3 regions of the Promicromonospora sp. NPDC052451 genome follow, and region 2 is predicted to be linked to each of the others. Evidence: riboswitches for the same ligand, from Rfam matches in the RefSeq annotation. Region 2 holds a riboswitch; each other region holds the start of a gene.
What was found. Region 2 has a riboswitch for cyclic di-AMP ahead of ACIG47_RS11595 (C40 family peptidase). Riboswitches for the same ligand answer to the same signal wherever they lie in the genome.

Region 1: another riboswitch for cyclic di-AMP. It lies ahead of ACIG47_RS12890 (C40 family peptidase); the one in region 2 lies ahead of ACIG47_RS11595 (C40 family peptidase).
Region 3: another riboswitch for cyclic di-AMP. It lies ahead of ACIG47_RS01410 (C40 family peptidase); the one in region 2 lies ahead of ACIG47_RS11595 (C40 family peptidase).

Annotation. Positions count from the first base shown of each region.
Region 1 covers NZ_JBIUAP010000006.1:215,351-225,701, reverse strand. Annotated here, with positions in the region: gene rsmD (16S rRNA (guanine(966)-N(2))-methyltransferase RsmD) at 1-173, shown strand, start outside; gene coaD (pantetheine-phosphate adenylyltransferase) at 170-682, shown strand; gene ACIG47_RS12915 (YceD family protein) at 845-1,399, shown strand; gene rpmF (50S ribosomal protein L32) at 1,402-1,596, shown strand; gene rnc (ribonuclease III) at 1,598-2,362, shown strand; gene ACIG47_RS12900 (DNA-formamidopyrimidine glycosylase family protein) at 2,355-3,581, shown strand; gene ACIG47_RS12895 (NAD(P)-dependent oxidoreductase) at 3,879-4,856, opposite strand; gene ACIG47_RS12890 (C40 family peptidase) at 4,951-5,859, opposite strand; cyclic di-AMP (ydaO/yuaA leader) riboswitch at 5,860-6,038, opposite strand; gene ACIG47_RS12885 (phytoene desaturase family protein) at 6,165-7,790, shown strand; gene ACIG47_RS12880 (GNAT family N-acetyltransferase) at 7,839-8,276, shown strand; gene cydC (thiol reductant ABC exporter subunit CydC) at 8,320-10,125, opposite strand; gene cydD (thiol reductant ABC exporter subunit CydD) at 10,122-10,351, opposite strand, start outside.
Region 2 covers NZ_JBIUAP010000005.1:363,041-373,391, forward strand. Annotated here, with positions in the region: gene ACIG47_RS11565 (hypothetical protein) at 1-532, opposite strand, end outside; gene ACIG47_RS11570 (OsmC family protein) at 691-1,173, shown strand; gene ACIG47_RS11575 (hypothetical protein) at 1,175-1,951, shown strand; gene rocD (ornithine--oxo-acid transaminase) at 2,028-3,971, shown strand; gene ACIG47_RS11585 (aminotransferase class I/II-fold pyridoxal phosphate-dependent enzyme) at 3,988-5,262, shown strand; gene ACIG47_RS11590 (universal stress protein) at 5,335-6,306, opposite strand; gene ACIG47_RS11595 (C40 family peptidase) at 6,463-7,209, opposite strand; cyclic di-AMP (ydaO/yuaA leader) riboswitch at 7,260-7,452, opposite strand; gene ACIG47_RS11600 (iron dependent repressor, metal binding and dimerization domain protein) at 7,604-8,320, opposite strand; gene serC (phosphoserine transaminase) at 8,411-9,514, shown strand; gene ACIG47_RS11610 (MHYT domain-containing protein) at 9,633-10,351, shown strand, end outside.
Region 3 covers NZ_JBIUAP010000001.1:316,556-326,906, forward strand. Annotated here, with positions in the region: gene ACIG47_RS01375 (hypothetical protein) at 1-897, opposite strand, end outside; gene ACIG47_RS01380 (hypothetical protein) at 1,082-2,584, opposite strand; gene ACIG47_RS01385 (hypothetical protein) at 2,711-2,932, opposite strand; gene ACIG47_RS01390 (class I tRNA ligase family protein) at 3,525-5,369, shown strand; gene ACIG47_RS01395 (ion transporter) at 5,350-6,198, opposite strand; gene ACIG47_RS01400 (GlsB/YeaQ/YmgE family stress response membrane protein) at 6,403-6,669, shown strand; gene ACIG47_RS01405 (hypothetical protein) at 6,666-7,655, shown strand; gene ACIG47_RS01410 (C40 family peptidase) at 7,753-8,475, opposite strand; cyclic di-AMP (ydaO/yuaA leader) riboswitch at 8,477-8,673, opposite strand; gene ACIG47_RS01415 (hypothetical protein) at 8,839-9,732, shown strand; gene ACIG47_RS01420 (S8 family serine peptidase) at 9,887-10,351, shown strand, end outside.

The DNA of each region.
Region 1 (10,351 bases), on a different contig from region 2:
CCGACGGCGCGGTGGTGGTCGTGGAGCGGTCGACCCGCACGCCGGAACCGGCCTGGCCCGACGGCCTGGAGCGGTTCGCCCGCAAGGACTACGGCGAGACGGTCGTGTACTACGCGGAGCCGGAGGTCCCGGACGCCGGCCCCGCGGATCCGTCGGATAGCGTGAGCGCGTGACCACCGTCGTCTGCCCCGGGTCCTTCGACCCCATCACCCTCGGCCACCTCGACGTGGTGCGCCGCGCCGCCACGATGTTCGACGACGTCGTGGTCGGCATCGCGAAGAACCCCGGCAAGTCCGGGCTGCTGGACCTGGAGACGCGCGCCTCGCTCGTGCGCGCCGCCGTGCACGGCGCAGCGCAGACGGACCCGGCGATGGCGCGGGTGCGGGTCGCCGTCGTGCCCGGACTGCTGGTCGACTTCTGCCGGGAGGCCGGAGCGGTCGCCGTGGTCAAGGGGCTGCGCGGCGGCGCGGACTTCGACGCCGAGCAGCCGATGGCCCTGATGAACCGGCACCTGTCCGGTGTGGAGACGATCTTCCTGCCGGGTGACCAGCGGTACGCGCACATCGCGTCGTCGCTGGTGAAGGACATCGTGCGGCACGGCGGACCGGTCGACGACCTGGTGCCCGCCGGGGTCGCCGAGGCGCTGCGCACCGCGCTGGCCCGCCCGCCCGCCGGGTCGTGAGCCCCCTCACGCCGTCCGCCGTGCGTGGCGCTCGCGTGATGTCGTAGGATTGGCTTTTGGTCCTTGGCGTGCGATCGTGCGCCGGCCCACCCCCTTCCTCGTCCACCCGGACAACCGTCTTCCTCGGAGCCTGCCATTTCCCGCGAACCGAACTCGCCGCTCGTGCTCGACACGCACGAGCTGTCTCGGCGTCCCGGAACGTCACGGACGCACACCGCGACCGTGCAGGCACCTGCCGACCTCGGCACCGCCGTGATCGGCATCCCGGAGGGTTCCGACCTGGAGCTGGACCTCCGGCTCGAGGCCGTGATGGAGGGCGTCCTGGTCTCCGGGACGGTCCGCGGCACGGTCCAGGGGGAGTGCAGCCGCTGCCTCGACCCGATCTCGTACGAGACCGTCGTCGACGTCACCGAGCTGTTCGCCTACCCCGAGAAGGCCGCCGCGTCGGCCGAGGCGGGGGACGACGAGGTCCAGGACGAGGAGTCCGTCCTGGAGGACGATCTGGCCGACCTGGAGCCTCCGCTTCGGGATTCGGTCGTCACTGCACTACCATTTCAACCGTTGTGCCGGGAGGACTGCCCGGGCCTGTGCTCCGAGTGCGGAGCGCGTCTGGCCGACGACCCCGGTCATCACCATGACGTAGTCGACCCTCGTTGGTCGGCGCTGCAGAGCATGCTCGAATCTACGAGCGTGTCGGACGAGACGAAAGAGAGCTAGCCGTGGCTGTTCCGAAGCGCAAGATGTCGCGCAGCAACACCCGTGCGCGTCGCTCGCAGTGGAAGACCACCGCAGCGACCCTCACCACCTGCCCGCAGTGCCAGGGCAACAAGCTGCCGCACACCGCGTGCCCCACGTGCGGCACCTACAAGGGTCGCACCTACCGCGACGCCCTGAAGACCGTTCACGCGGGCTGACGTGGCCAAGGGCGGGACGTCGCCGGCACGGCCGGAACCTACCGCGCTGCTCGAGAAGCTCGGGGTCCATCTGGACCCCGAGCTTCTTGTGCTGGCACTGACCCACCGGTCGTTCGCGCACGAGGCCGGGGGCATCCCCACGAACGAACGCCTGGAGTTCCTGGGCGACACCGTGCTGGGGCTCGTGGTCACCGAGGCGCTCTACCGGCGTCACCCGGACCTCTCCGAGGGCGATCTGGCGCGCATGCGGGCGGCGACGGTGTCGCAGCGCGCGCTGGCCGCCGTCGCGCGCACCCTGGGCCTGGGCAAGTACGTGCTGCTCGGCAAGGGTGAGATCCGCACGCGCGGCTTCGAGAAGGACTCGATCCTGTCCGACACGGTCGAGGCCCTGATCGGTGCCACCTACCTGTCGCACGGCCTGGAGACGTCGCGCGCGCTCGTGCACCGGCTCGTGGACGCGACGCTCGACGTCGCGGCGGGCCTGGGCGCCGGGCTGGACTGGAAGACGTCGCTCCAGGAGGCGTCCGCCGAGCGCGGCCTCGGCGCACCGGAGTACGTCGCCACGTTCGAGGGACCCGAGCACGCCCGGATCTTCCACTCGACCGTCGTGATCGACGGGGTCACCTACGGCTCCGGTTCCGGGTCCGCGAAGAAGCACGCGGAGCAGGGTGCCGCCGAGGAGACCTACCGGGCGCTCCTCCAGAAGTTCCCCCTCCCGGGGTCCGGGGACACGTCCGGCAGCAAGGCGTCGGCCGCCGGTGCCTGAGCTTCCCGAGGTCGAGACCGTCCGGGACGGCCTCGACCGCCTGGTGGTCGGCGCCGTCGTGCGCGACGTCGAGGTGTTCCGCGAGTACAGCGTGCGCCGGCACGACGGCGGCCCCGGCTCGTTCCGCGACCAGCTCGTGGGCCGGCGCCTGGCGGCAGCGGTGCGCCGCGGCAAGTTCCTGTGGCTGCCGCTGGAGCTCCCCGGGCCGGGGGACCGTGCGGCCGGGCCGGGGGACCGTGCGGCCGGGCCGAGCATCCAGGCGAGCGCCCCGCCCGGCGCCGGGCGTGCGCTGCCGAACACGCTGCAGACCGCGCTGCCGGCCGCTGCACTGCTGGCGCACCTGGGCATGTCGGGTCAGCTCCTCGTGCGCGGGGCGACGACCGGCGACCCCACGCCGGGCGACGGCGCCGTGGGCCCGGACGGCGCCACACCCGCTGACGACTGGCGGCACCCGCACCTGCGCGTCCGCCTGCACCTGACCGGCGCGCCGTCCGGTGCGCGCTACCTCGACTTCGTCGACCAGCGCACGTTCGGGCACCTGAGCGTCCAGGATCTCGTGCCGGACGGAGCGGCCTCGCCCGTCGCCTCGGCTGTCGCCTCGCCCGTCGTTTCGCCCGTCGCCTCGGCTGTCGCCTCGCCCGTCGCTTCGCCCGTCGCCTCGGCTGTCGCCTCGCCCGTGGCCGCAGCGTCTGCCCTGCCCGCTGCGTCGATCACATCCGCCCCGGCCGGTCACGGTTCGGACCTCCCGCTGCTCCCGGAGCCCGTGGCGCACATCGCCCGCGACCTGCTGGACCCGAACCTCGACCTGGACAGCCTGGTCCGGCGGGTGCGCCGGCGTCGGACACAGATCAAGCGCGCGCTCCTGGACCAGACGGTCGTGTCCGGCGTGGGCAACATCTACGCCGACGAGGCGCTGTGGCGCGCACAGGTGCACTGGGCGCGTGCGACCGACCGGCTCCGGGCCGCGGACGTGCGCCGGGTGCTGGATGCTGCGGCCGAGGTGATGCGCGAGGCGCTGGCCCAGGGCGGCACGAGCTTCGACGACCTGTACGTCAACGTCAACGGGCAGTCCGGTTACTTCGACCGGTCGCTGGCCGTGTACGGCCGGGAGAACGAGGAGTGCCGCCGCTGCGGCGCGCTGATCCGCCGTGACCCGTTCATGAACCGGTCGTCGTTCACGTGCCCCGTCTGCCAGCCCCGCCCGCGCACGCCGAGATGACGCCAGAACGCGCAGAGACGGCGAGATGACGCCCGAACGCAGAGAGTGCGCTTCTACCCAGCGATTGTGCCCAGAATCATTGCCGTTTTTGGGCCTAATCGCTGGGTAGAAGCGCACCTCCTGCCACACCCGCCCGGCCGGGAGCGTCGAGCGCGCCGGACTCGGCCGGGAGTGTCGAGCGCATCCGCCCGGGCCCGCCGCCCCGAGGCCTCGGGTCCGCTCCGTCGCCGCGGGCCCGCCGACGCCACGGCCCCCGCCCCGTCACCTCGCCCCCCCGCCCTGTCGAGCCACCCCGCGCTATCGCGCCGTCACGTTGCGGATCGGGCTGCCCGCCCGCCAGGCCGTGAGCTGGTCGGCCAGGAACTGGGCCGCTCGCCGGGGGCGCCCGCCCGCCACGTGCGGGGTGAGGATCAGGTTCGGCACGTCCCACAGCGGCGAGTCCGCGGGCAGCGGCTCGGTCTCCATGACGTCCAGGGCAGCGCCGGCGAGCCGCCCGGAGCGCAGCGCGTTCTCCAGGGCGGCCTCGTCGACGGTCGCGCCCCGGCCCACGTTCACGAACCGCGCGGTCGGCGGGAGCAGGCCCAGCAGGCGGGCGTCGAGGATGTGCCGGGTGGAGGGCAGCGCCGGCAGCAGCGAGACCAGCAGGTCGGTCTCGGCGAGCTGTGCCTCCAGGCCGTCCGCGCCCACCACCGGGTACCCGGCGCGCTCACCGGCACGGGAGGCGACGCCGGTGACCTGGGCACCGAGCGCGGTCAGCAGCGGGGCGAGCCGCAGGGCGATCGAGCCGAAGCCCCAGATCGTCACCCGTGCCTCGTCGAGCGTGTACTCGCGGCCGGTGACCGGGTCGGCCTGGGCGAACGTGATCTCCTTGGCCCAGCGGTGCTCCTGCTGGGCGGCGAGCGAGACGTCGATGCGGCGCACGGTGGCCAGGATCAGGGCGAGGGCGTGCTCGGCCACGGTGTCGTCGTGCAGCGACTGGCCCGAGGAGACGACGACGTCGGGCGCGAACCCGGCGCGGAGCACGACGTCCGGCCCCGCGGTCAGGGTCTGCACCCAGCGCACGCGGGTGAGCCGGCGGGCGGCGTCGGCGACGACCTTCGGCGGGCTGGACCAGGTGACCAGCACGTCGGCGTCGGTGTGCTCCTCGGGGACCGGCTCGTTCATCGCGTAGGCGACCACGCTGTCGGGGCCGCCGGGCGCGAAGGAGGCTCCGCCGTCGGGCAGGCGGGACGGGAAGTCGAGGTCGAACGGTACGTCCGGTACGAGGATCTTCACGCCGGGGACGTTACCGGACGGGCGCGGGTGTGCACCCACCACGCGGAACGCCCGCCGGGCCGGGGGACCAGGCGGGCGTTCCGGGATTGGAGGGTCAGCCCGTCACCCGGATGTAGACCGGGTTGTTCTGCCACATCTCCGTGTAGTGCACGGGGACGCCCTCCTGCTGGGCCTCGACCACCATGCCGTCGCCCGCGTAGAGGGAGACGTGGCCCGACGTCCAGACGATGTCACCGGGCTGCGCCTCGGCGGCGGAGACCTGGTAGCCCACGGTCGCCATCGAGCTCGAGCTGTGCGGGAGGTCGATCCCGAGCTGCGCGTAGACGTACTGGATGAGCCCGGAGCAGTCGAAGCCACTGGGGGAGGCTCCGCCCCACACGTAGGGCACGCCCACGTACTCGAGCGCCAGGTTGACGGCCTGCTGGCCCAGGTCGGCGGAGCTCTCCACGGCTGCTGCCGCAGCGGCCTCCGCCTCGGCCTCCGCAGCGGCTGCGGCGGCGGCTGCTTCCGCCGCGGCGGCGGCCTCGGCCTCGGCGCGGGCCTTGGCCTCTGCCTCGGCCTTGGCGCGTGCCTCGGCCTCGGCCTTCGCCTTCGCCTCGGCGATGCCTTCCTCGGTCTCGGCGTACGGGGTCACCGACACGCGGCCGCTCTCGGCCCAGAAGTCGGCGTTCTGCGTGACCTTGACCTTGGTGACCAGGTTCTCGGCCAGGCCGGCCGGGATCGTGGTGTCGACGGTGTTGCTGACCGGCGTGGCGTTCGCGAGCGTGGCCTGGGTGTGCGACTCGGCGGGCGCGGTGTGGGCGGTCTGGGTGAAGACCGAGGCCAGCATGCCGGAGGTGACGACCGCGATGGCGCCTGTGCGGGCGGCATTCTCGGCAGCGGTCTGGGTGAGTGCGGTGAAGGGGGTGAGAGCGGGGCCCTCGGCGCGGTGCCGGCCCCGGCTGGCGGGACGGTCTGCCTGGTCGTCCGCCCAGTCGTGGGTGCGGTCGGTGAGTACGGTCACCAGTGATCTCCTCGGACGCCTACGAGGTGAGCTGTCGGGTTCGGATGGGGAGTTCGATCACCCGGCCTCGTACGAGGCTTCACCCCGAGGACACTCGCGTGCCCGGCTTACCTGGTTCCCCCGCCCCTGTCACGTCGTAGCTGCTCAGGTCCGGTGACAGGGCTCGGCGTCCGGACCTGGACCTCCCCGCTTCTGGAGAGGTGAGACCGACCGTACCGGGGTCCCTGGCAAATGTCACGATTAGGTCACATACCGTCCTGTGATGGAACTCTCTTGGCAATGAGTTCCGTGTCACCATGTCCGCCATGGTCGATCCCACCACGTCCCCGCGCCTGCACTCCCGGTACGACGCCGTCGTCGTGGGCGGCGGGCACAACGGCCTCACCGCCGCGGCGTACGCCGCTCGAAGCGGACGGTCCGTTCTCGTCCTGGAGCGTGCCGACCACGTGGGCGGCGCCGCCGTCTCGGCCCGCCCCTTCGCGGGTGTCGACGCGCGCCTGTCGCGCTACTCCTACCTGGTCTCGCTGCTGCCGCGGCGCGTGGTCACCGAGCTCGGGCTGCCGATCACGCTGCGGCGGCGGCGCTGGTCCTCCTACACGCCCGTGGCCGACGGCGGCCTCCTCGTCGACACGGGGGACGACGCCGCCACGCGGGCCTCGTTCCGGAGCCTGACCGGATCCGACGCGGACTTCGAGGCATGGGGCCGCTTCTACGCGACGACCGCCGAGGTCGCCCGCCGCCTCGCGCCGACGCTCACCGAACCCCTGCTCACACGCTCGGCCGTGCGGGACCTCGTGGTCGACGGCGTGGGCGAGGAGGCCTGGCGAGCCCTCTTCGAGGAGCCGCTCGGCGCGCTGCTGCGGCGCACCTTCGCCGACGACGTGGTCCGCGGCATCGCCGCCACCGACGGCCTCATCGGCACGTTCGCCGACGTCGACGAGGCGTCCCTGCGCCAGAACCGGTGCTTCCTGTATCACGTGATCGGCAACGGGACCGGCGACTGGGACGTGCCGGTGGGCGGCATGGGCGCCGTCTCGGGCGCCCTGCGCGATGCCGCCGTGTCCGCCGGCGCCACGATCGTCACCTCGGCGACGGTCACCGCCGTCGACCCCGGGGCCACCGGCGTGGAGGTCACCTGGACCGACGCCGACGGGCGCACCCGGGGCGTGACCGCCGGACACCTGCTCGCCGGGTGTGCGCCGGCCGAGCTCGACCGGCTCCTGGCTGCCGCCGGCCGGGGCCCGGCCGACGGGCGGGACGCGGTGGGGGCCACCACGTCCCCGGCGCACCCCGAGGGCGCGCAGCTCAAGGTGAACATGCTGCTCGACCGGCTGCCTCGCCTGCGCGACGGCGTGGACCCGGTCGCGGCGTTCAGCGGCACGCTGCACGTCAACGAGTCCCTCACCCAGCTCCAGGCGGCGTACGCGCAGGCCGCCGCAGGCCGGGTGCCCGACCTGCCGCCGAGCGAGATCTACTGCCACACGCTGTCCGACCGGTCGATCCTCGGCCCGGACCTGGCCGCGACCGAGGCGCAGACCATCACGCTGTTCGGGCTGCACATGCCCGCCCGGCTCTTCCGCGCCGATCCCGACGGGGCCCGCGAGCGGGCCCTCGCTGCCACCCTCGCCTCGCTGAACTCGGTGCTGGCCGAACCGGTCGAGGACGTCCTGGCGCACGACGCCGACGGCGCGCCCTGCCTGGAGGTGCGCACCCCGGTGGACCTGGAGGGCGACGTCGGGCTGCCCGGCGGGCACATCTTCCACCGCGACCTGGCCTGGCCGTTCGCCGAGCCCGCCGACGACGCCGGGCGGTGGGGCGTCGAGACGGAGCACCGCCGGGTGCTGCTGGCGGGTGCGGGCGCCCGGCGCGGCGGCGGGGTGAGCGGCATCCCCGGCCGGGCGGCGGCGATGGCGCTGCTGGGCGACGGCTGAGGCCGCCCACGATCACCCCGCCCACGATCACGCCGCCTACGATGAGGCGTGCAGATCCGACGCGCCGTCCCGGCCGACTCACCCGCGGTCGCCCCGCTGCTCGGCCAGCTCGGGTACCCCACGACCGCCGCTGATCTCGACGCCCGGTTCGCGCGCGTGGCCGGGAGCCCGTACGACGCGGCCTGGGTGGCCGTGGACGGCCCGTCCGGCGCGGTGGCCGGGTTCGCCGCGGGCCACGTCCGCAGTCCGTTCGAGCTCGACGCGCCCGTGGCCGAGCTGACCGCCCTCGTGGTCGACGAGACACAGCGCGGCACCGGCGCCGGGCGCGCGCTCGTGGCGACCGTCGAGGACTGGGCGATCGCCCACGGCTGTGTCCGGATCACGGTGTCCTCCGCGTTCCGGCGCGAGGGCGCGCACGCCTTCTACGAGCGGCTGGGGTATGAGCAGCGCGCGAAGAAGTTCGACAAGAGCCTGCCGGCTTCCTGATCCCCGGCGTACGACACGCCGCACCAGGCACGGCGACCATGGGTCACCGCTCCTGCGCGGCCGCCCAGCCGTACGCCGGATCCGAGACGAGCAGGTCCTCGTGGCGGCCCCGTGCGACGACGCCGGCCGGCCCCGGCGCGCCTCCGCCCGCGGCGCGACCCAGGAACAGCACCTCGTCCGCGACCGCCAGCGGGCTGAGCCGGTGGGTCGCCAGCAGCACCGCCCGGTCCGTCGCGCGGGCGTGCGCCGCGACCGCGCGGACCAGGGCGTCCGCCGTGTCGCCGTCCAGGTGCTCCGCCGGCTCGTCCACGAGCAGCACCCGGGCCGGCGCCAGGAGGGCGCGCGCCACCAGGAGCCGCCGCCGCTCCCCACCCGACACCGCGGCCGCGTCCGTGCCGACCACCGTCTCCAGGCCCCGGGGGAGCGCCGCGAGCCACGCACCCAGCCCGACGGCGTCGAGCGCAGCGCGGGCTTCCTCGGGGGTCACGTCACCCCGCGCGACCCGCAGGTTCTCCAGCACGGTGGTGTCGAACAGGTGCCCGTCCTCGGCGACGAACAGGCCCGCGCCCGACTGCCCGCCGACCGTCCCGGCCACCGGCGGGACCAGACGGGCCGCCGTCATCAGGAGGGTCGTCTTGCCGACCCCGGACGGGCCGGCCAGCGCCACCACCGACCCTGGCTCCAGCGCGAGGGACACGCCGGCCACCGCGGCGCGCGGCAGCCCGTCCGCGCCGGGCCAGCCCGCGGCGACGTCGTCGAGCACGAGCAGCCGGCGGTCGTCCTGGTCGGCGGGTGCGCCGGACGCGTCCGTGCTCACCTCCGTCCGTGACCCGCCGGCACCCGGGTCCGCGGGCAGCAGCGCGACCAGCCGGCCCGCCGCCGCCCGCGACCGGTGCAGCTGGACCGCCGCGGCGGGCAGACCCGCCGTCGCCTCGAAGACGGCCAGCGGCGTCAGCACCACGACGGTCAGCGCCTCGGGCGACAGCGTCCCGGCCAGCGCCGCCGGGATGCCGAACGCCAGCGACGCGAGCACCGCCAGACCCTGCGCCAGCGCCCCCAGCCCGGCGGCGAGCCCGGAGGTGCGGGCGCCGTCGTCCGACACGGCGGACAGGCGCGCGTCCGCGGCGTCCAGGTCGCGCAGCCGCGCGCCGAACCGGCCGGCGACGCGCAGCTGCGCCGACTGCTCCAGGAGCTCCAGGGACAGCGCGGTCACCTCGCCGCGGGCCGCCGCACCCCGCGCCTCGGTCCGGGCCGCCGCACGGGCCGCCAGCCACGGCGTCACGATCCCCGCGAGGACCAGGCACACCGCCAGCGCCGCCCCCGCGGCAGGCAGCAGCACACCCAGCAGCACCACGGAACCGAGCGACGTCACCACCGCGACCCCGGCCGGCACCAGCGCGCGCACCACGAGGTCGCCCACGTCGTCGACGTCCTGGCCGATCCGTGCCAGCAGCTCGCCACGCCGCACCGTGACCGGGCGGTCGTCGGCGGCGAGCCGCTCGTACAGGTTGGCGCGCAGGGCGGCCATGCCCCGCAGGGCGACGTCGTGCGACGCGAGGCGCTCGCAGTACCGCAGCACGCCGCGTCCGATGCCGAAGGCCCGCACGGAGACCACGGCCACCGAGAGCGTGAGCACCGGCGGCATCTGCGACGCGCGCGCCACGAGCCAGGCGGCGGCCGCGGCGAGCCCGATGGCGCAGCCCAGGGTGAGCACGCCGAGCGCGATCGCCGCGGCGACCTTGCCCGGGCGGATCTCCAGCAGCGGCAGGACGCGGCGCAGCGGATCGTTCCCCGCGCCCCGCACCGGGGAGCCGGTGCGGGGCCGGTCGCGGGTCGCCGGTGCGTTCACGGTGTCCTCCCGTCGGTCGCCGGGCGCGCGGCGGGGACGGCCGTCGCCAGCTCCGCGGTCGGCTCCGCCGCCGCGTGCACGTCGATCACCTGGTCGGCCAGGGCCAGGAGCGACGCCCGGTGCGCGACGACGAGCACGGTCCGGCCGGCGTCCCGCCAGGCCCGCACCGTGTCGAGCACGGTCTGCTCCCCGCGGGCGTCGAGGTGCGCGGTCGGCTCGTCGAGGA
Region 2 (10,351 bases):
CCCGGAAGGCGGGGCCGTCGACGTCGAGGATCCGCTCACCGGCGTGTGCCGCGGACGACGTGCCCAGCACGATGCCCAGCGTCAGCAGGTTGGGCACCGCGAAGAGCGCGGCTGCCACCACGAACCCGCCCCGCACCGGCCAGGACCGGTTCGGCAGGGCCGCCTGCGTGACCAGGAGCAGCGGCACGATCGTGAACACCGCTCCGACGACCAGGCCCCACCAGGCCCCCGCGGCGAAGGAGCCGTCCACCGCGTTGCCTATCACCTGGGCCCACCAGCGCGGCAGGAACGCCGACAGGAACAGGTAGACCAGCCACACGGCCACGATCACGGCCACGACGCCGAGCAGCCGCTTGACGACGTCGCGCCAGTCCGGTCGCCATCGCGCACCGGCACCTCTGCCGGGCGCTCCCGTCCCGCCGGGCGCGCCGGTGCCGCCGGGCGCGCCGGTGCCGCCGGGCGCGCCGGTGCCGCTGGGACCGCCCGCTGCCGGGCCGGTCGCCCGGGGCCCGTCGCTCGCCTTCTCCGTCATGGAGACGATCGTCGCAGCGGCCGACCTGCTCCGCCCGCCGAACCCGTCCGCCCGCGGGAACGTTGCGGACCTCGTCCGCGTTGAACACCGGGCCGACCGACCGGGCCGTACGACCCGGCTCCGTGACCGTGTCGGTGACCAGTGGAAGGATGACCCTCATGACGGAGCAGACCACCACCTCGGACGCCACGCGCGCAGCCGATGCCGCGACGCCCTCGCCCACGGACCCGCTGTGGGTGGAGCGCAACGGCACCCGCACCTACACGGGCTTCTCGGCCCGGGGCGCGCGCGTCGACATCGGCCCGGCCGAGGCGGGAGCCGTGTTCACGCCGGGCGAGCTGCTGAAGATCGCGCTCGCCGCGTGCGCCGGCATGAGCAGCGACAAGGCGTTCGCGCGGCGGCTCGGTGACGACTACCGGACCACGATCCGCGTCGAGGACCCGAAGCTCGTGTCGGAGGACCGGTACCCGGTGCTCACGGAGAGGTTCGAGATCGACCTCTCCATGCTCGACGAGGAGGACCGTGCGAAGCTCCTGACGATCGCCCAGCGGTCGATCGACAAGGCATGCACCGTCGGCCGTACGCTCAAGGCCGGCGCCCAGATCCCGGACGCGATCTTCGAGCAGCCGACGGAGGGCTGACATGGCCGACGAGAAAGTGACCGCCTCAGGACCGAACGGGCAGGCCGTACCGGGTGACGCCATCGTCAAGCCGGACGAGTTGGTCGAGGTGACCCCGGCGGACTGGGTCAGGTACAAGCCGGACAGCCCGCTCGACTACCTGGTCGACCGGGCGGTCACGATCCCGTCGGCGACCATCCACAAGCATGTGGACAAGGTGCGGGCCAGGAACCCCGACGCCACCCCGGCCCAGATCGTCAAGCTCCTGGAGAAGGAGTACCTGCGCGTCATCCAGACCACGGGCGGTGCCGTCGGCGCGGCCGCGGCCATCCCCGCGGTCGGCACCGCGGCGGGCATCGCCCTGTCCACGAGCGACATCGCGACGTTCTTCGCCTCGTCGGCGGCCTTCTCGCTCGCGGTGGCGGACGTGCACGGCATCGACGTCCAGGACGTCCCGCGCCGTCGGGCGCTGCTCCTGGCCACGGTGCTCGGCGACAAGGGCGCACAGGACGTGGAGGACGCCATCGGCGGATCGGGCGTCGCCTGGGGCAAGGTGCTGCTCACGAGCATGCCGCGCACCACGCTGCACCGCGTGAACAAGGCGCTGACGCACCGGTTCGTCCAGCGGCAGGTCGCCAAGCAGGGCAGCCTCATGCTGGGCCGCATCCTGCCGTTCGGCATCGGGGCGGTCGTGGGCGTGTTCGGGGCGCGTGCCCTCGGCCACACCGTGATCGCGCAGTCCCGGGTCGCGTTCGGCGCCCCGCCGGAGCGCTTCCCCCGGGTCATCGAGCAGAAGTAGCCCGGGCCCGGCGTCGGGCGGCCCGGTATATGCCGTTGACCGGCGCGATCGCAGGACCCGCTCTAGGCTGCGGTGCATGGCGGACACGACGCACGGCGCACTCGCTCCGACGTACCACCCCCTGCCCATCACCATCGCGCGGGCCCATGGCACCCACGTGTGGGACACGGACGGCAACGAGTTCCTCGACTTCCTGTCGGGGTACTCTGCCCTGAACTTCGGGCACCTGCACCAGGGGCTGGTCGCCGCCGCGATGTCGCAGCTGCGCCAGGTGACGCTCACGTCGCGCGCGTTCGACCACGACCGGCTCGAGGAGTTCGCGCAGCGGCTCGTCGAGGTCGTCGGACCGCTGACGACCGGCGGCGAGGACAGCCTCGTGGTGCCGATGAACACCGGCGCCGAGGCCGTGGAGACCGCGATCAAGGCGGTCCGCAAGTGGGGCTACGACGTGCGCGGCGTGCCGGAGGACCAGGCGACGATCGTGGTCGCCGACGGCAACTTCCACGGCCGCACCACCACGCTGGTCGGCCTGTCGGACGACCCGGCGTCCCGCGACGGTTTCGGCCCCTTCGCGCCCGGGTTCCGCCGGGTCCCGTTCGGCGACCTCGCCGCACTGGCCGACGCCGTGGACGACACCACGGTGGCCGTCCTGCTGGAGCCGGTGCAGGGCGAGGCCGGCGTCGTGGTGCCGCCCGACGACTACTGGCCCGGCGTGCGCGAGCTCACCGCGCAGCGGGACATCGCCCTGGTCGCCGACGAGGTCCAGTCGGGCCTGGGCCGCACCGGCACCACGCTCGCGTGCGAGCTCTGGGACGTGCGGCCGGACCTGGTCTGTCTCGGCAAGGCGCTCGGGGGCGGCATCGTGCCGGTCTCGGCGGTGGTCGGCAGGCCGGAGATCCTCGGCGTCCTGACCCCGGGCACCCACGGCTCGACGTTCGGCGGCAACCCGCTGGCCTGCGCGGTGGGCATCGCCGCGCTCGACCTGCTCTCGACCGGGCAGTACCAGGCGCGGGCCGCGGCGTCGGGCAGGGTGCTCAAGGCGCGGCTCGACGCGCTGGTGGAGCGTGGTCTCCTCACCGAGGCCCGCACGGTGGGACTGTGGGCGGGCATCGACCTGGACCCGGCCCTCGGCACCGGACGCGAGCTGTGCGAGGCGCTGCTGGAGCGCGGCGTGCTCGCGAAGGACACGCACGGCACGACGATCCGCCTGTCGCCGCCGCTGTCGATCGTGCAGCCCGAGCTGGAGATGGCGCTCGACATCCTGGAGGAGTCGCTGCTCGCGCTCCGCGAGGAACAGGGGGGCGGCGCGGCGGCGCCCGGCGCGGCCGGGGAGCCCGGGGCAGGCGACGAACCTGGGGCAGGCGAGGAGCCCGGGGCGGGCGAGGAGCCCGCCGCGGATGGCGAGGCAGAGGGCGGTGAGGCCACGCCCGAGGGTGCCGCCGGGGGCGGGACGGCCGAGGGTGCCGCCGGGGGCGGGACGGCCGGCGAGGTGTCCGCGGCCGCTTCCCAGGATGACGCGCAGCCGCAGGACACACCCGCGGACGGCGCATCGGTGGAAGAGGTACCGACGAACAAGGCATCTGCGGAGGTGGCGCCCGCAGACGAGGCGCCCGCAACAGAGGCGCCCGCAGACGAGGCCACCGATGAGGCAACCGCGGGCGAGGTCCCCGCGACAGCGGCAACCGCAGACGAAGCCTCCGACGCGCCGCCCGCCACCGAGCCCACCACCGAGCCCAGCTCTGGGCCCACCACGGAGCCCACTCCTGGGCCCACTCCTGAGCCCGGTCCCGGCCCGGCCGACGCCACCGCGACGCCCTCCGCGGCGAGCGCGCCGTCGGCCAAGACCCCGCTCGCGAAGCGGCTCCCCCGGCGGCCCCGCCCCTCCCGGCGCAAGGCCGCACCGGCCCCGGCCGAGGACGGCAAGGGCCCGGCGGCCGGCGACGCCACCGGGACCGCCGAGGGCAGTGCTCCGGCCGGCGGCACGGGTGGGCGCTCCGAACTGTCACCGACCGCCGGCTGAGCGTAGGCTCCGGGAGGTGACCACTACGACGTCGTCTCCGACAGCAACACTTCCGGCCCTGGCCGAGCTCCAGCAGGCCTACGCGGACCTTCAGGCCAAGGGCCTGAAGCTGGATCTCACGCGCGGCAAGCCGTCGGCGGAGCAGCTCGACCTCGCCGAGGCGATGCTGGCCCTGCCGGGCGTCGGCATCCACACCGACGACACGGGCACGGACACGCGCAACTACGGCGGCCTCGACGGCGGCCTCGCGATCCGCCGCATCTTCGCCGAGCTGCTCGACGTGCCGGTGGAGCAGCTCCTCGCCGGCGGCAACGCGTCGCTGACCTCGATGCACGACGTCGTCGCGTTCGCCGAGCTGTTCGGATTCCCCGAGTCCCCGAAGCCGTGGGCCCGCGAGGAGAAGGTGCGCTGGATCTGCCCGGTGCCGGGCTACGACCGGCACTTCTCGATCTGCGAGTCGCTCGGCATCGAGATGATCCCGGTGCCGATGACGGCGGACGGGCCCGACGCCGAGGCCGTGGCGGCGCTCGTCGCGGACGACCCGACGATCAAGGGCATGTGGGTGGTCCCCACGTACTCCAACCCGGACGGCGCCGTCATCACCGAGGACGTCGCCCGCGCGCTCGTCTCGATGCCCGCCGCCGCACCGGACTTCCGGATCATGTGGGACAACGCCTACGCCGTCCACCACCTGACCGACGACGAGGTGACCAGTCCGAACGCCCTCGCACTGGCCGCGGAGGCCGGCCACCCGGACCGCGTGCTCCTGTTCGCGTCCACGTCCAAGATCACGTTCGCGGGTTCGGGCGTCGCGTTCCTCGGCAGCTCGCCGGCCAACATCGCCTGGTACAAGAAGCACCTGTCGGTCGCGTCGATCGGCCCGGACAAGGTCAACCACCTGCGGCACGCCATGTTCTTCGGCTCGGCCGACGGCGTCCGCGCGCACATGCGCAAGCACCGCGAGATCCTGGCGCCCAAGTTCGAGGCGGTGGTGCAGATCCTCGCCGAGCGCCTGGGCGGGTACGGCATCGCGTCGTGGACGGAGCCGAAGGGCGGCTACTTCGTGTCGCTCGACGTCGCGCCGGGCACGGCGTCGCGCGTGGTGCAGCTCGCCAAGGAGGCCGGCATCGCGCTCACGCCGGCCGGCGCCACGCACCCGTACGGGAAGGACCCGGAGAACAAGAACGTGCGCCTCGCACCCTCGATGCCGCCGCTGGACGAGGTCCGCGCGGCGATGGACGGCGTGGCGACGTGCGTCCTCCTGGCCGCCGCGGAGGCTGCCCGGTCCTGACCCGCTCACGCGTCAGGCGCCCAGGTCACCGGAGTGACCTGGGCGCCTGACCTGTGCAGGACGTCGGAGAGGTCAGTCCTGGCAGTGCTTGTTGATCACCAGGACCGGGCACGCCGAGTGGTGCAGCACGGCCTGGCTGGTCGAGCCCAGCAGCAGCCCGCGGAACCCGCCGCGGCCGCGTGAACCCACCACGACGAGGTCCGACGCCGTCGAGAACTCCGTGAGCAGCTCGGCCCCCGTGCCGTCGAGCACGATCCGCCGGATCCGCAGCCCTGGGTTCTCCGCCTCGTACCGGTCGACCAGGACGTCCATCCCGGCGCCGACGTCCGCCAGCACCTGCTCGCGGTCGATGGACGAGGGCAGCCACGCCAGGAACCCGGTGTTGCCGACGGGCACCCCGGTCACGGCGGTCAGCTCGGCGCCCCACGCGTTGGCCTGCACGATCGCGTGCTGCAGCGCCCGCTCGGCCTGCGGCGACCCGTCCACGCCGACGACGATGCGGCGCACCTCCCGGATCTCGGCCGCCCCGGGCGCGACGCCCGTCGGCTCCGTGCCCGACGTCGGCGTTCCGGCATCGGCCGTGTTCCAGGGGACACCCCGGTTCGCCTCGGCTCGCAGCGGGACCACGACGACAGGACACTGCGCGTGGGCCGGCAGCGCCGACGACACCGTACCCAGCAGCCGTTCCGTGAAACCGCCCCGGCCGCGGGTTCCGACGACGGCGAGGCCGTAGTCCGCCGACAGCTCGACGAGCACGCCGGCCGCGTCGCCCGTGGCCACCTCCGTGGTGGCGCGGACCCCGGCGTCGGCGACGCGGGCCTCCGCCTCGGCAAGGACGGACTTCGCGCCCTCCTGGATGGTGGTGTCGTCGAGGGCCGCGTAGCCCCCGTCGAGCGACGCCGCCGTGAACGACGGCAGCGAGTAGCTGCACACGATGTGCAGCGACCAGCCCACGCGGTGCGCGTAGGCGGTGGCCCAGTCCAACGCGTGCAGGCTCGCGGCCGATCCGTCCACCCCGACCAGTACGACCTCGGATCGTGTCATCGCCCAGCCCTTTCCTCGGCAGTGCACCCTTGCACTCCCAACGCTACCGGCGGCGGCGCCCTCATGGGACGCGGTACCAGGAACCTCATACCAGAGCGCCCGCCCGCACACCCCGGCACGGGGCGGCGGACGGGCGCTCTGTACGACCCGCGGGGGTCAGCCCATGCGGACGAACGTCGGGTTCGACTGCCAGATCGGGCGGAAGTCGACCACGGTGCCCGGCTTGGAGGCGTCGATCATGGTGTTGCCGCCGGCGTAGATGGAGACGTGGCCCGGGGTCCACATCAGGTCGCCCGGCTGCGCCTCGGAGGCCGGCACGATGGTGCCGTAGCCCGGCTGCGAGGACGACGAGTGCGGCAGCGAGATGCCGAGCTGGCCGTAGACGTACTGGGTGAAGCCGGAGCAGTCGAAGCCGCTCGGGCTGGCGCCGCCGGAGACGTACGGGACGCCGATGTAGCGGCTGGCGATGGAGATCACGGAGTTGCCGATGGCCGACGCCGGGACGTCGACCGACGCGGTGGCGGTCTCCGCCGCCTCTGCTGCTGCCTCCGCGGCCTCGGCGGCGGCTGCCTCGGCGGCCTCGGCCGCCTCCTCGGCGGCGAGCTCCGCCTGGTACTCCTCGTTGTCGGCCGCCGAGATCACGGAGACCGCGGACTTCTCGACGGTCAGCTCGGCGTCCGGCGCGACGGTCACCACGGGGGCGTTGGACAGCGCCTCCCGAGCCTGCGTCGTCAGCGCGTTCAGGTCGACCGAGTTCATCTTCGCGTGGCCGGTCTCCATCGGAGCGGCCTGGGCGGCCATCGCGCCACCGAAGGTCGAGACGAGGAGTGCGCCACCGGCGGCGGCGACCGCGGTACGGCGACCGACGGCGGCGTTCTGGGCGAGCTCGGTGAGCGGAGTCACGGGGCGTCGCGCAGCCCGATGGCGTGCGCGGGTCGTACGTGCAGTCACGTAGTACCTCTCCTTGTACGCCTTCGAGGTCAGCTGTCGGGTTCGGGTGGGAGAAATCACCCGGCCGTGCACTCCCTGAGGACTGCCCGGCTTCACCCCGAGGACGCACCCTGGCGCCCGATGGTGGGTCCCCCGCCTCTGTCATGCGGTCGTCTTGGGGCCCCGGCCGGTGACAGAGTTCGGCGTCCGTCCGAGGACTCTCGCGGATGAAGCTCCGTGTGAGCGTTCCGAACGTACCGGACCTCACACCTGATGTCACGTTCCGGCAACGAATGCCATGACGTGTCGGATCTGCGGTGCCACCTTTCCGACAAAGCGGACGGTTTGGACCGCCGCCCGCCGGTCGTCAGGCGGTGGCGACGAAGAGGTGCCGCGCCAGGTCCTCGCCGAGCTCGAGCGCGGTGTCGGCGCCGTCGACGGTCACGGTGTAGGTGCCGTCGCTGTGCTCGGCCGTGATGCGTGACCCAGGGACCAGGCCGGCGTCCGCCAGGCGTGCGAGCAGGTCGACGTCGGTCTGCAGCGGCTCGGCGATCCGGGTGAGCGACGCCGCGAGCGGCTCGCCCTTGACGCCCTTCTTCGCCGCCGCCTCGAACGCCGACGGCAGCGAGATCACACCGCTCAGGAACGGGACGTCGGTGTAGGCCTCGCCCAGCTCGGACAGCCCCGGGATCGGGTTGCCGTACGGGTCGTGGTGCGGGTGGTCGAGCAGGCCCACCAGGCGCTTCTCGACGAGGTCGCTCATGACGTGCTCCCAGCGGCAGGCCTCGACGTGCACGTGCTCCCAGTCGAGCTTGATGACGTCGGTCAGCAGGCGCTCCGCGAGGCGGTGCTTGCGCATCACGCGCATCGCCTTGTCGTGGCCCAGCTCGGTCAGCTCGAGGTGCCGGTCGCCGGTCACGATCACGAGGCCGTCACGCTCCATGCGCGCGACCGTCTGCGACACCGTGGGCCCGGAGTGCCCCAGACGCTCCGCGATGCGCGCGCGCAGAGGCGTGATGCCTTCCTCGTCGAGCTCGTAGATGGTCTTGAGATACATCTCGGTGGTGTCGATCAGATCCGTCACGTCTGCTCCCGTCGTGCGCCCAGCCGCCCCAGTCGCCCTGGACACGTACGGCCCGGGCGTCGGCCCAGGTTCTAGTCTAGTTCTGTGCCACTGACAATCCCGACACAGCTGCTGCCCGCCGACGGCCGATTCGGCTCCGGCCCGTCCAAGGTACGTCCCGGCCAGGTCGATCATCTCGTGGCGAACGCGCACGTGCTCGGTACCTCACACCGGCGTCCGCCCGTGAAGGACCTGGTGCGCCGTATCCGTGAGGGTGTCACGGAGCTGCTCGGCGCGCCCGACGGGTACGAGGTCGCGCTCGGCAACGGCGGCGCCACCGCCTTCTGGGACATCGCCACGCTGTGCCTCGTCGAGCGCAAGGCGCAGCACGCCGAGTTCGGCGAGTTCGGCGGCAAGTTCGCCAGGGCCACGTCGCGCGCGCCCTTCCTGGAGCCGTCCCAGGTCATCTCCGCCGAGCCCGGCGCGGTGGCCTACCTCGCCCCGGCGGACGACGTCGACACCTACGCGACGCCGCACAACGAGACCTCGACCGGCGCGATGGCCCCGGTGGTGCGCCCGGCCGGGCCGGACGGCGCCCTCGTGCTCACCGACGCGACGTCCGGTGCGGGCGCGCTGCCCGTGGACCTGAGCCAGACCGATGCCTATTACTTCGCGCCGCAGAAGGTCTTCGCGGCCGACGGCGGCCTGTGGCTCGCCGTCCTGTCCCCCGCGGCCGTGGAGCGTGCCGCCCGCGTCGAGGCGTCCGGGCGCTGGGTGCCGGAGTTCCTGTCCCTCACGACGGCGGTCGAGAACTCGCGGCTGGACCAGACCCTCAACACCCCCGCGGTCGCGACGCTGCTGCTCCTGGCCGACCAGGTGGAGTGGTTGCTCGACCAGGGCGGGCTGAAGTGGGCGGCGGAACGCAGCGCGACGTCGGCCGAGACCCTCTACTCCTGGGCCGAGGCGCGCGAGTGGGCCACGCCGTTCGTCACGCGCCCGGAGGAGCGGTCCACGGTGGTCGGCACCGTCGACCTGGCCGACGAGATCGACGCGGACCGGGTCATCGCGGAGCTGAGCGCCAACGGCGTCCAGGACGTGTTCGCGTACCGGAAGCTCGGGCGCAACCAGCTCCGCGTCGGGATGTACCCGGCGGTCGACCCCGCCGACGTCGCCGCCCTCACGGCGTGCGTCGACTACGTCGTCGAAACCCTCTGACCAGGGCGATCACGTCCGCAATATCCCTTCGACGGCGGGTTCCCCGTATTGTCCGGGACAACGGAACTCTGTAACGTTTCCGCAACAGAGGGAACCATTCGAGGGGCTGTTCAACACCATGCCAGTGATCGACCACTTCACATTCGGGATCGTCACGCCGTTGCTGGCGTACGCGATCTCGTGCACCGGCGCAGCGACGGGCCTCGCGTGCACGTCCCGCGCCCGAGGGGCTTCAGGCGGTGCACGCGCGGCATGGCTCGTGTTCGGCGCCATCGCCATCGGCGGTACCGGCATCTGGGTGATGCACTTCGTCGCCATGCTGGGTTTCTCCGCCTCCGGTGTGACCATCAGGTACGACGTTCCCCAGACCCTGCTGAGCGCGGCGATCGCCATCGTCGTGGTCGGTGCGGGCCTCTTCATCACGGAGCTGGGCAAGCGCCGGCTCCCGGCGATGCTCGTCGGCGGTGCCCTCGCGGGCGCCGGCGTCGCGGCCATGCACTACATGGGCATGGAGGCGATGCAGATGTCGGCGGAGGTCGTCTACAACCCCGTGTACGTCATCGCGTCGGTGATCATCGCCGTCGTCGCGGCCACCGCGGCGCTCTGGTGCACCGTCCACATCCGCGGCACGCTCGCCACGATCATCGCCACCCTGGTGATGGGCGTGGCGGTGACCGGCATGCACTACACCGGCATGGCCGGCGTGTCCGTGGTCAACCCCGTGGACAGCGTCCCCGCCGGCGCCTCCACGATGCAGCTGCTCGTGCCGCTCGTGATGGCCGTCAGCGTCGTGACGTTCCTGCTCATCCTCGGGATCGGCCTCTGGCCCACCGAGGA
Region 3 (10,351 bases), on a different contig from region 2:
GGCCGTCGTGATGATGAGGCTTCCCGCGACCGTCGCCGTCAGGGCGACGGGGTCGGTCAGCAGGCCGCGGACGACCAGGGCCGCGCGGCCGCCGGCCCCGGCGAACCAGCCCCCGACCGCCGTCACGGCCGCGGTGATCGTGCCCGTCCCGGCGGCGACCGCGGTGGACGTCCGCACGGCCGTGGCCGCACCGAGCAGCAGGACGGGCGCAGCGGCACGCAGCATCCAGTACGACTCGCGGACGTCGACGAACGCCCGCGTGCAGCCGGCGCACTCCACCATGTGGTCCTCGACCGCCTGCCGGCGGTGCGGCATGAGGCGGTTGCGCACGAAGTCGTGCATCGCGGCGCGCGCCGTCCGGCACTCGACGTTCTCGGCCGTGCCGGCATGCGTCTCCGCGAAGCCGCTCGCGAGCCGGTTCTCGGCCCGGCGCAGACGCCGCCGGGTGGCGTACGGCAGCATGTCGATCTCCTCGGCGATCGCGGACACCGGTCGCGACCCCACGTGGTGGTCCCAGAGGATCTGCTGCTCGGCGGCCGACAGCCGTTCCATCGCCGAGCTCAGGGCCTCGAAGTCGACGGTCCGGGTCGGCACCGTCGCGACGTCGTCCCGGCCGGCGGGCGTCGCGGGTCCCGCTGCCCCGGGCCCGGGAGACTCCGGCCCCGCGGGCTCCGGCTCCTCGCGTGCCATCTCCGCCGCGACGCCCAGTGCGGCGGCGCTCCAGAACGCCACCGGATCGGTGATGCCCCCGGCCTTGAGGAGCTGGGCGCACAGCATCTCGAGGCCGCGGCTCGTGGCCACCTCGGGGTCGACCCCCGGGACCCGCCGGGACACCGCGGCCACCACGGCACGACGATGCGCCGCCCACTGGGCGAGGTCGGCGCTGGTGACGGTCACCTGACCCCCCTCCACCCCACGGTCGGACACCGTGGGAGCACGCCGTGCACGAAACCTCGGGCGTGCATGCTCGCAGAGAACCTGCGCCGAGGGAAGGCGCCGGCGGGTGAGCCGAGCCCAGGGCCGGGCGGAGCCGCGCGGACGCACGGCAGCGAGCGGGTCCGGTCAGGGGCCCGCCGGACCATCAGTCGCCGGCCGCGGACTCGGCGTCGTCGGCGGCCTGGCCGAACAGACCCGTGAGCAGTGCCCACAGCTCGTCCAGCGTGGTGGTCACCAGGTCGATGCCCGGCAGTTCGGACAGCCCGAGGCTCGCGAGCAGGTCGGACAGGGCCGTGCCGAGGCCAGGGGTCTCCGGCTCGACCGGCGGCACCTCGGGCTCCTCGGGGGTCTCCGGTTCCTCGGGCTCGGGCTCCTGCGTCCCCGGGTCCTCGGGTTCCTCGGGCTCCGGCTCGGCCGGCGGCTGCTCGGTCCCGGGGGCGTCGCTCCCGCCGTCGGGCGGGTCGGACGTCTCACCGGGGCCGGGAGTGCTGGGGGTGTCGTCCTCGGGCTCCGGCTGGGGGTCGGAGGCGGGGGCGGTGTCGGCCGGCTCGGGCTGCGGCTCGGTGACCGGGGCGGGCGCCGGGACGGCGTCCTCCTTCGGGGTGGTCGCCGGGCGCGGCTGGGGGTCGGCCGGCGGGATCGACGGCGGCTTGTCCGCGGGCTGCTGCTCGGTCGGCGTCGAGCCGTCGCCGGCACCGCCGCCCCCGCCGGCACCTGCGCCACCACCGGAACCGGCGCCACCGCCTTCGCCGACGTTCTCGCTGGCCTGGACCGGCGGATCGTCCTCCTGGCTCGCGATCATCCCGACCGCGGTGCCCCCGACGGACAGGACCGCGAGCACGCCTGCGGCGACCGCGAGCTCCTTCTTGCCGGGCGTCCGCGGCTGCGGCTTGCCGGCGACCGCCGCCGTGGCCGCCGCGGCTCCTCCGACGGCGCCGGTCACCCAGCCGCCGGCGATGAGGTGTTGTCCGAGGTCGCGGAGCATCCAGGAGACTTCGCGGACGTCGATGAAGGCGCGGGTGCAGTCGGCGCAGCCGTCCATGTGGACCTCGAGGCGGTGCTGGCGGCGGGGCAGCATGCGGCCTTTGAGGTAGTCGTGCATGCCGGCGCGGGTGGTGCGGCACTCGGGTTCGGTCACGGCCTGGGCGTGGGCGGCGGCGAACGCTCCGGCGAGGCGTTCCTCGGCGCGGCGTAGCCGCATGGTCACCGCGTGCGGGCGGACGCCCAGGCCGGTGGCGATGTCGGTGACGGCTTTGTCGTGCACGTGGCGGTCGAACAGGATCTGGCGGTCGTCGTCGGCCAGGTCGGCCAGGGCGGTGCGGAGCATGCCGGCGTCGGCCTGGCGTTCGGCGTCGAGCTCGGCGCCGTCGGCGGGGGGTGTCAGGCCGTCGAGGGTGTCGTCCTCCACGAGGGTGGTGCGGCCTTGCTCGCGGGTCATGGAGATGGCTTCGTTGACCGCGGCGCGTCGCCAGTAGGGGGCGGGGTCGGTGATGGTGCCGCCGGTGGAGACGATGCGGATCATCTTCTCCAGGGCGCGGCTGGTGGCCTCCTCGGCATCGATCCCGGGTACCCGGGCTGCTACCGAACGCACGACGTTACGACGATGCACGACCCAGTCGTCGATGCGGAGATCACCGGTTGTCGTCACGCGGCCTTGCCCCCCTCTGCGCATAGTGTCCCGTTTTGACTCGTTGGCCAATGATGGCACCGTGGCTCCGGTTTCGCACATGTCGCCGGGATCTTCCGGTGTGGTACTCGATCGTTCCATCGGTGCTCATCTCCGCCTCGTCGAGAACGCCGTCGAGACCGCGTCGAGGCCCTGCGGCCCGGACGTCGCGTGAATCACCGCGAGCGCGACCTCGCAGGTGGCGGCGATGAGGTCGCTCGCTCCCCACGCGTCGGCGAGGCGGTACAGCTTGACGGCATCGCCCTCGGCGTAGGCGCGCAGGTATTGGGCGCCCAGACGAACGAGTTCGGGGTGCTCGGTGTGTTCCATGCAGCCCAGACGCGTGAGCCGCCCGGATGTCACAGCACTTGAGGAAATTTCTTCGATTGATCCTCTGGTGTCCGATTAGCACCCCTCGGTTCGCCTGATCAGGTGCCTCGGGCAGCCGTTCACCGTGCGCCAGGTGCCGTTGTCCGGTAGGCCTGTGAGCCAGGCCACATGAAAATGCATCGAGAAGTGCTGTGACTTCCGGGACGTGCGCGCGTCAGAGCTGTGACGCGGACGAAGTTCGGACCTCGCTGGGGGCGGGCCGAGCTCCGGCGCGTCGGGCGGGAGCCGTGGTTCGGAGTGCGCTGGGGGCACGCCGAGCCACGTGCTCCCGCTCACCGGCGCGAGCGCCGGTTCGGACCTCGCTGGCGGCGGACCGAACCGGCGCTCGTTCCTCGACCGGTTCCTCGGCCGGGCGGACGCTCTTTACCCGCCGCGTCCGGCCCACGTATCGTGCTGTCATGCGCACCGCACGCTCGCTCCTTACCTAGCCGCACCGGACAGCCCTCGATCGGGCACACCCGGTGCGGCCGCCCCTCCTCGTGAGGGGCTTTTTCGTGCCCGGACCCGATCGACGCACCGGAGAGCGAGAACGATGAGCGAGACCCTGGGCTTCGCGGCGGCTGACGACGGCGCCCGCCCCCGCCGCTACCTGCTGACGATGTTCCCGTACCCCTCGGGCGACCTGCACATGGGTCACGCCGAGGTGTTCGCGATCACCGATGTCCTGGCCCGCCACTGGCGCGCCAAGGGCTTCGACGTGCTCAACCCCGTGGGCTGGGACTCGTTCGGCCTGCCGGCCGAGAACGCCGCGATCCGCCGGGGCGAGCACCCGGCCGTCTTCACCGAGGCGAACATCGCCACCCAGGCGGCGTCGATCCGGCGCTACGGCGTCTCGTTCGACTGGACCCGGCGGCTGCACACGCACGAGCCGGCGTACTACCGGTGGACGCAGTGGCTGTTCGCCCGCCTGTACGAGCGTGGCCTGGCCTACCGGGCCGAGGCGGAGGTGAACTGGTGCCCGGGCGACCGCACGGTCCTGGCCAACGAGCAGGTGGTCGACGGGATGTGCGAGCGCTGCGGCGCCGCGGTGGTGGCGCGCAGCCTGACGCAGTGGTTCTTCCGCACCACCGCCTACGCGGACCGGCTGCTGGACGACATGACCCTGCTGGAGGACGGCTGGCCCGCGCACGTGCTGACCATGCAGCGGAACTGGATCGTCCGGAAGCACGGTGCCGACGGGCCGACCTACCGTCTGCACGACTGGCTGGTCTCACGGCAGCGCTACTGGGGTGCGCCCGTCCCGGTGGTGCACTGCCCGGACTGCGGCGAGGTGCTGGTGCCCGACGACCAGCTCCCCGTCGAGCTGCCCCACCTGGAGGGCGGCGAGCTGGTGCCCGGGGACGTCTCGCCCCTGGCCGGCGCGCGGGACTGGGTACGGACCACGTGCCCGCGCTGCGGCGGCCCGGCCGAGCGGGACACCGACACCATGGACACGTTCGTGGACTCGTCCTGGTACTTCCTGCGCTACCTGTCGCCCGGGTACGACGCCGGGCCGTTCCGCCCCGAGGACGCCGCTCGCTGGATGCCCGCCGCGCTGTACGTGGGCGGCGTCGAGCACGCCACCATGCACCTGCTGTACGCGCGGTTCGTCACCAAGGTCCTGTACGACATGGGCCTGGTGCCGTCGCCCGAGCCGTATGCCCGCCTGCTGAACCAGGGGCAGGTGATCAACCACGGCCGGGCGATGAGCAAGTCGCTGGGCAACGGCGTGGACCTGGCGGCCGAGCTGGACCGGTACGGGGTGGACGCCGTCCGGCTGGCGATCCTGTTCGCCGGACCGCCGGAGGACGACGTCGACTGGGCGGACGTGTCGCCCGACGCGATGCGGAGGTTCCTGGCCCGGGTGCAGCGGCTGGCGGACGCCGGCCCGCCCGCAGCGGTCGACGCCCGTGGGGCCGCGCCGTCGCACCTGCGACGGGCCGTGCACCGCGCCGTGCACGACGTCGACGAGCTGGTCGAGGCAGGCCGGCTCAACGTCGCCGTCGCGCGGCTGATGGAGCTGGTGGGCCAGGTGCGCCGGGGGCCGGTCGCCGGGCCGGAGCGCGACGAGGCGGTCGCCGCGGTCGCCGTCCTGCTGAGCCTGTTCGCGCCGCACGCGGCGCAGGAGCTGTGGGAACGACTGGGCCGCACGACGCCGGTCGCGGCGCAGCCGTGGCCGGAGGTCGACCCGGCGCTGCTGGTGGTGTCCGAGGTCGAGGCGGTGGTCCAGGTGGACGGGAGGGTGCGCGACCGGCTGACCGTGGCCGCCGACGTGACGGCCGAGGACCTGGAGCGGGCCGTGCTGGGCCGGCCGGCCGTGGTCCGGGCCCTGGGGGACCGGGTGGTGCGACGGGTCGTGGTGCGACCGCCGCACCTGGTCAACGTGGTGCGGGGGTAGCGGCGTCGCCGTCCTCGTCGAGCCGCGCGCGGACGGCGCGCAGCTCGGCGAGGATCTCGCGGTTCTGTGCCGCGAGGGCGTCCAGGCGCTCGTCCTTCTGCAGGTCGTCCTCGCGCTCCTCCTCCGACATCTCCTCCATGCCGTTGACGATCACGGCGATGAAGAGGTTCAGCACCGCGAAGCTGACCACCAGGATGTAGAGCACGAAGAAGATCCACGCTGACGGGTGGGTCTCCATCACGACGCGTGCGATGTCGGGCCAGGCCTCACCGGTCATGGCCTGGAACAGCGTGAAGAGCGTGGTCCAGAGGTTGCCGAAGTACTCCGGCGCGGCCTCGCCGAACAGCCCGGTCGCGATGACGGCGGACACGTACATCACCAGCACGAGCAGCGCCCCGACGGCGCCCATGCCCGGCACCGCCCGCAGCATGCCGTCGACCACGCGCCGCAGCGCCGGCACGGCCGTGACCACTCGCAGCACCCGCAGCACCCGCAGGGCACGCAGCGCGGACAGCGACTCGGTGGCCGGCAGCAGCGCGACGCCGACCACGACGAGGTCGAACACGTTCCACGGGTCGCGGAAGAACCGCCGTCCCGTGGCGACCAGCCGCAGCGCCAGCTCGACCACGAAGAACGCGAGCATGGCGTGGTCGATCCCGCGCAGCACCTCGAACGCCGTGCCGGTCACCATCGTCTCGGCGCCGAGCACCAGGGCGTTGGCCAGGATCACGCCGAGCACCAGCCGGGTGAACCACCGCTGCTCGAGGAACGCCCTGAGCGCGTCCCGCCAGGTCCGCCGCCCGGCCGACGCGCTGATCTCCCGGTTCATCCGTCGTCATCTCCTCGTGTGCCCGGAGCCCCCTGCCCCGGCCTTGCCCGCCGCGTGCCCGGCCGAACTATAGCCGCTGACGTATCGCGACCTGGTGCGCGTAATGTCCCGATATAGACCTGATTCGGCGGGTCCGGTGGCAAGTCGGCGGGATCAGTGCTGAGGTAGTCGCACGTAAGCCATACCACTCTGGAGGAAAACGCCATGGGCTTCTGGGCCTTTCTCATCCTCGGCCTGATCGCGGGCGTCATCGCCCGAATCATCCTCCCGGGCAAGCAGCCGGGCGGTTTCTGGGTCACGCTGCTGCTCGGCGTGCTCGGCGCCATGCTGGGCGGCTGGCTCGGTGGGCTCATCTTCAACATCAGCTTCGACGCGTTCTGGTCGTGGCAGAGCTGGCTGTTCTCGGTGATCGGCGCGATCATCGTGATCCTGATCGTCCAGGCGATCTTCGGTCGGCGTCAGAACGCTTGATCGCAGGACTTCGCACCGCGACGCACCGCGGCCGCGCCGGCACCGTCGTCCTCCTGGCGACGCTGATCGGCGCGGCCGCCGTCGCATGCACGTCCGGCGGCCCCGGGCCGTCGTCCACCCGGGGCCCTGTACCCGACGACGTGGTCGGGCACCTCGGCGTCGCGGTGGCGCAGGGGCGTGAGCAGTACGCGACGCGGGAGATCCGGCTCGAGGTCACCAACGACTCCGACGAGACCCTGACGCTGCTGTCCGGGGCGTTGCGTGCCGACGGCTTCGGGCCGTCCCACCCCACGAAGGAGGGGCGCACGCTGGTGCTGCGTCCCGGGACGACGCGCGCCGTCTACGTCGGGCTGGGCGAGGCGCGCTGCACGGATCCGGCGAGCACGCCCGCGCCGGCCGGCTCACCGCGGCCGGAGCCGTCCCCCACGGCAAGCAGGACGCCGTCCGCCACGATCACGCTCGCCCTCGGCGAGGGGGACGACGCGGGACCGCCCACCGAGGTCGTCGTCGACGACGTGGGCGACCCCGTGGGCCACCTGGCGCGCAACCACGAGGCGGACTGCGCGGTGGCCGCCGTGGCGGCGGGCGTGCGCCTCGCCGTCGACGACGAGGTGCGCGTCGAGACCCGTGACGGGGAGCTGACCGCCCTGGTCACCCTCCGGATCGAGCCGGTCGACGGCGGTCCCGCGGTCACCGTCGACCGGATCGCGGGCACCACCCTGATGAGCAACCCCGACCCGGCGGACGGCGCCTCCGGCTGGGTGGGACGCGACCTGGCGGGGCAGCGGTCGGGCGCCGTCGTGCTCGCCGTCGTCCCCGCGCGCTGCGACGTGCACGCCGTGGCCGAGGACAAGCGCGGCACGTTCCTTCCCGTGTCGGCCAGCGTCGACGGCGTCCCGCAGCGCACGGTCTACGTGCCGATGCCGGACGCCGCGCGCTCCGCCTTCTACGACTTCGTCGGGGAGCACTGCGCCTGGCCCGGATGAGCCGGCCCGCCGGTGTGGCGGTGCGGGAACGCGTGAGGCGCCGCCTCCGGCACCGGGCGGGGACCCGGTACGGAGGCGGCGCCTCACGAGCGGTGCGTCAGACGACGCGGATGAAGGTCGGGCTGTTCTGCCACATCTCGGTGTAGCGGACCGGCATGCCGGCGGCCCAGGCCTCGATGATCATGCCGTCGCCCGCGTAGAGGGCCACGTGTCCGGGCGTCCAGACGATGTCGCCGGGCTCCGGGTAGGTGACCTGGTAGCCGGAGCCGAGCAGCGCGCCGGACTGGTGCGGCAGCGAGACGCCGAGCTGCGCGTACACGTACTGGATGAGGCCCGAGCAGTCGAAGCCCGCGGACGGCGAGGCGCCGCCCAGGACGTACGTGATGCCCAGGTAGTTGAAGGCGATGTTGACGGCCTGCGTGCCGACCGGGACCGGGTCCGGCGCGTCGACGGAGACGACGGCGGGGCCCTCGCCCTTCTCGCCGTCGGCACCCAGGGCTTCCATCTCGATCGGCATCTTCGCGTCGGCCGGGACGGTCACGGTGGGGGCTGCGGCCACGGCCTGCTTGGCCACGGCGGTGAGGGACTGCAGGTCGGTCGAGTTCAGCTTGGCCGTCTTGACGTCCGTCTTCAGGTCCATCGCGGGCGCCGCGTGCGCGGTGGTGGCGATGGTCGAGATGAGGACGCCGCCGGCGGCGGCGGCGATGGCGCCACGGCGGGCAACGGTGCCGGCATTCTCGGTGGCGGTACGAGCGAGGATGGTCAGCGGTGTCTGAGCGGGCCGGCTGTCACGATGCCGGCCGCGGGTGGAGTTCGTCACCTAAGGTCTCCTGTACCGCCTGCGAGGTCAGCTGTCGGATTCGGGTGAGGAGTGCACACCCGGCCGCACGGCTACTGGGGGGTTTCCGTCCGGCTTCACCCCGAGGGCGACGATGGTGCTGTCGCCCGGAAGTGGGTCCCCCGCTCCTGTCTCGACGTCTGGTCATGAGCCGGTGACAGGATTCGGCGCCCGGCTCACGGCTCCACCGATGCGGTGGAGCAGAAGTCAAAGTACACACGTTCACCGAAAAAGTCACGATCGGGTTACGCATTACGGTCTGACCCAACGAAGGCGCAGATTTACGCCGTTTCGGTCTTCCTGCGTTATGACCGACATCACATAGATCCGCTACGGTTCGGCGGCATGGGCGACAGCGAGCATCGGATCTCCGCCTGGTGGGTCGTTCCCCTCAGCGCACTCGCCTGGTGGGCCGGAGGTTTCCTGCCGTGGATCGTGCAGGTCTCCTACCAGGTCACAGGCCTGGCCGAGGGTGTGGCGCCCGGGCCGGCCGGCTTTCTGCCGCTTCCGTTCGAGGGCGACGACGGCGTGGTCGGCCTGGTCGTCATGGCCCTGATGGGCGGGCTCCTCGCGGGTGTCACCGCGCGTGTCCCGGCGTCCGCCGGCGCGGGTGCGGGCGCCGCGATCACCGGCACCCTGCTCGCCATGGGGGCCGCGGGCAGCGCCTCCTGGTGGCTCGTCACCCGCGAGGGCCTGCCCGACGACGACGCACCGCTCGGGATGCTCGTCGTCACCGGCGTGGCCGGTGTCGTGGGCCTCGGTGCGGGGCTGCCGGCAGGGCTCGGTCCCGGCCCCCTGCGCGGCCTCGCCCTGGCGCTGCCGGTGGTGCTCCTCGACGCGTGGGTGTGGGGCTTCGTCCCGGGCCATCCGGTGTCGCCGGTGGGCACGTGGTGGATCCTGGCCGTGGCGCTGGGAGTCGCGTTCGGTCTCGCCGTGGACAGCCGTCCCATCGAGCTGCTGGGGTGGCTGCCCACCGCCGGTGCCGTCTGGGTGCTGCAGGCGGCCGGGCCGGCCCTCCTGGCCGTGCAGGAGAACATCTGGCCGGGCTCGCCGCTGACCGAGGACCCGCTGCTGGCCGTGCGCATCGTCTGGCGTGAGATCGCACCGGCGGCGATCGACTCCGAGGGGCACCAGCTCGGCGCCTGGGTGGTCGCCCTGCTGCTGGGGGCGGCCGTCGCGGCACTGAGGCTGTCCCGGGAGGCGTCGGACGAGGCCGAGCTCACGGAGGCCTGGGCCTGACGTCGACGCCGCGGCGGTCCCGGCCGCTACTGATTGCGATTGGGTAAATTTCACCCGCGGTGCCCGAACTGCCCTGTTCTATCCCGGTCTGCTGGCCCTAGGTTTGCCCCAGTTCAGGGGCAAACCAGTCCCTGTGCGAACAATGGGGGCATACATGAACAGGAAGTCACTCGTCGGCGCCGCCACCTCCGCGGCACTGGCCGTGGCGGCGCTGGTCGCCATGGCGCCGGGTGCGCAGGCCGCCACCAACGACCCGTTGCGGGACAAGCAGTGGGGCCTGGACCAGATCAACGCGGAGGCCGCCTGGCCCGTCTCCACCGGCAAGGGCGCGGTGGTGGCGGTGGTCGACACCGGGGTCGACCTCAGGCAGCCCGACCTTGCCGGGCAGCTCCTGCCCGGCGCCACCTTCACCGGCTGCGCCGACGTCCGCCCCTGCGGGAACGGGGACTACCGGGGACCGGACGGGAAGAACGACGGGGACGAGCACGGGACGCACGTGGCGGGCATCGTCGCCGCCGCGGCGAACAACGGGATCGGCGTCGCCGGCGTGGCGCCGGGCGCCAAGGTCCTCCCGGTCAAGGTGCTCGAGGCGGGTTCCGGCTCGTCCCAGGACATCGCG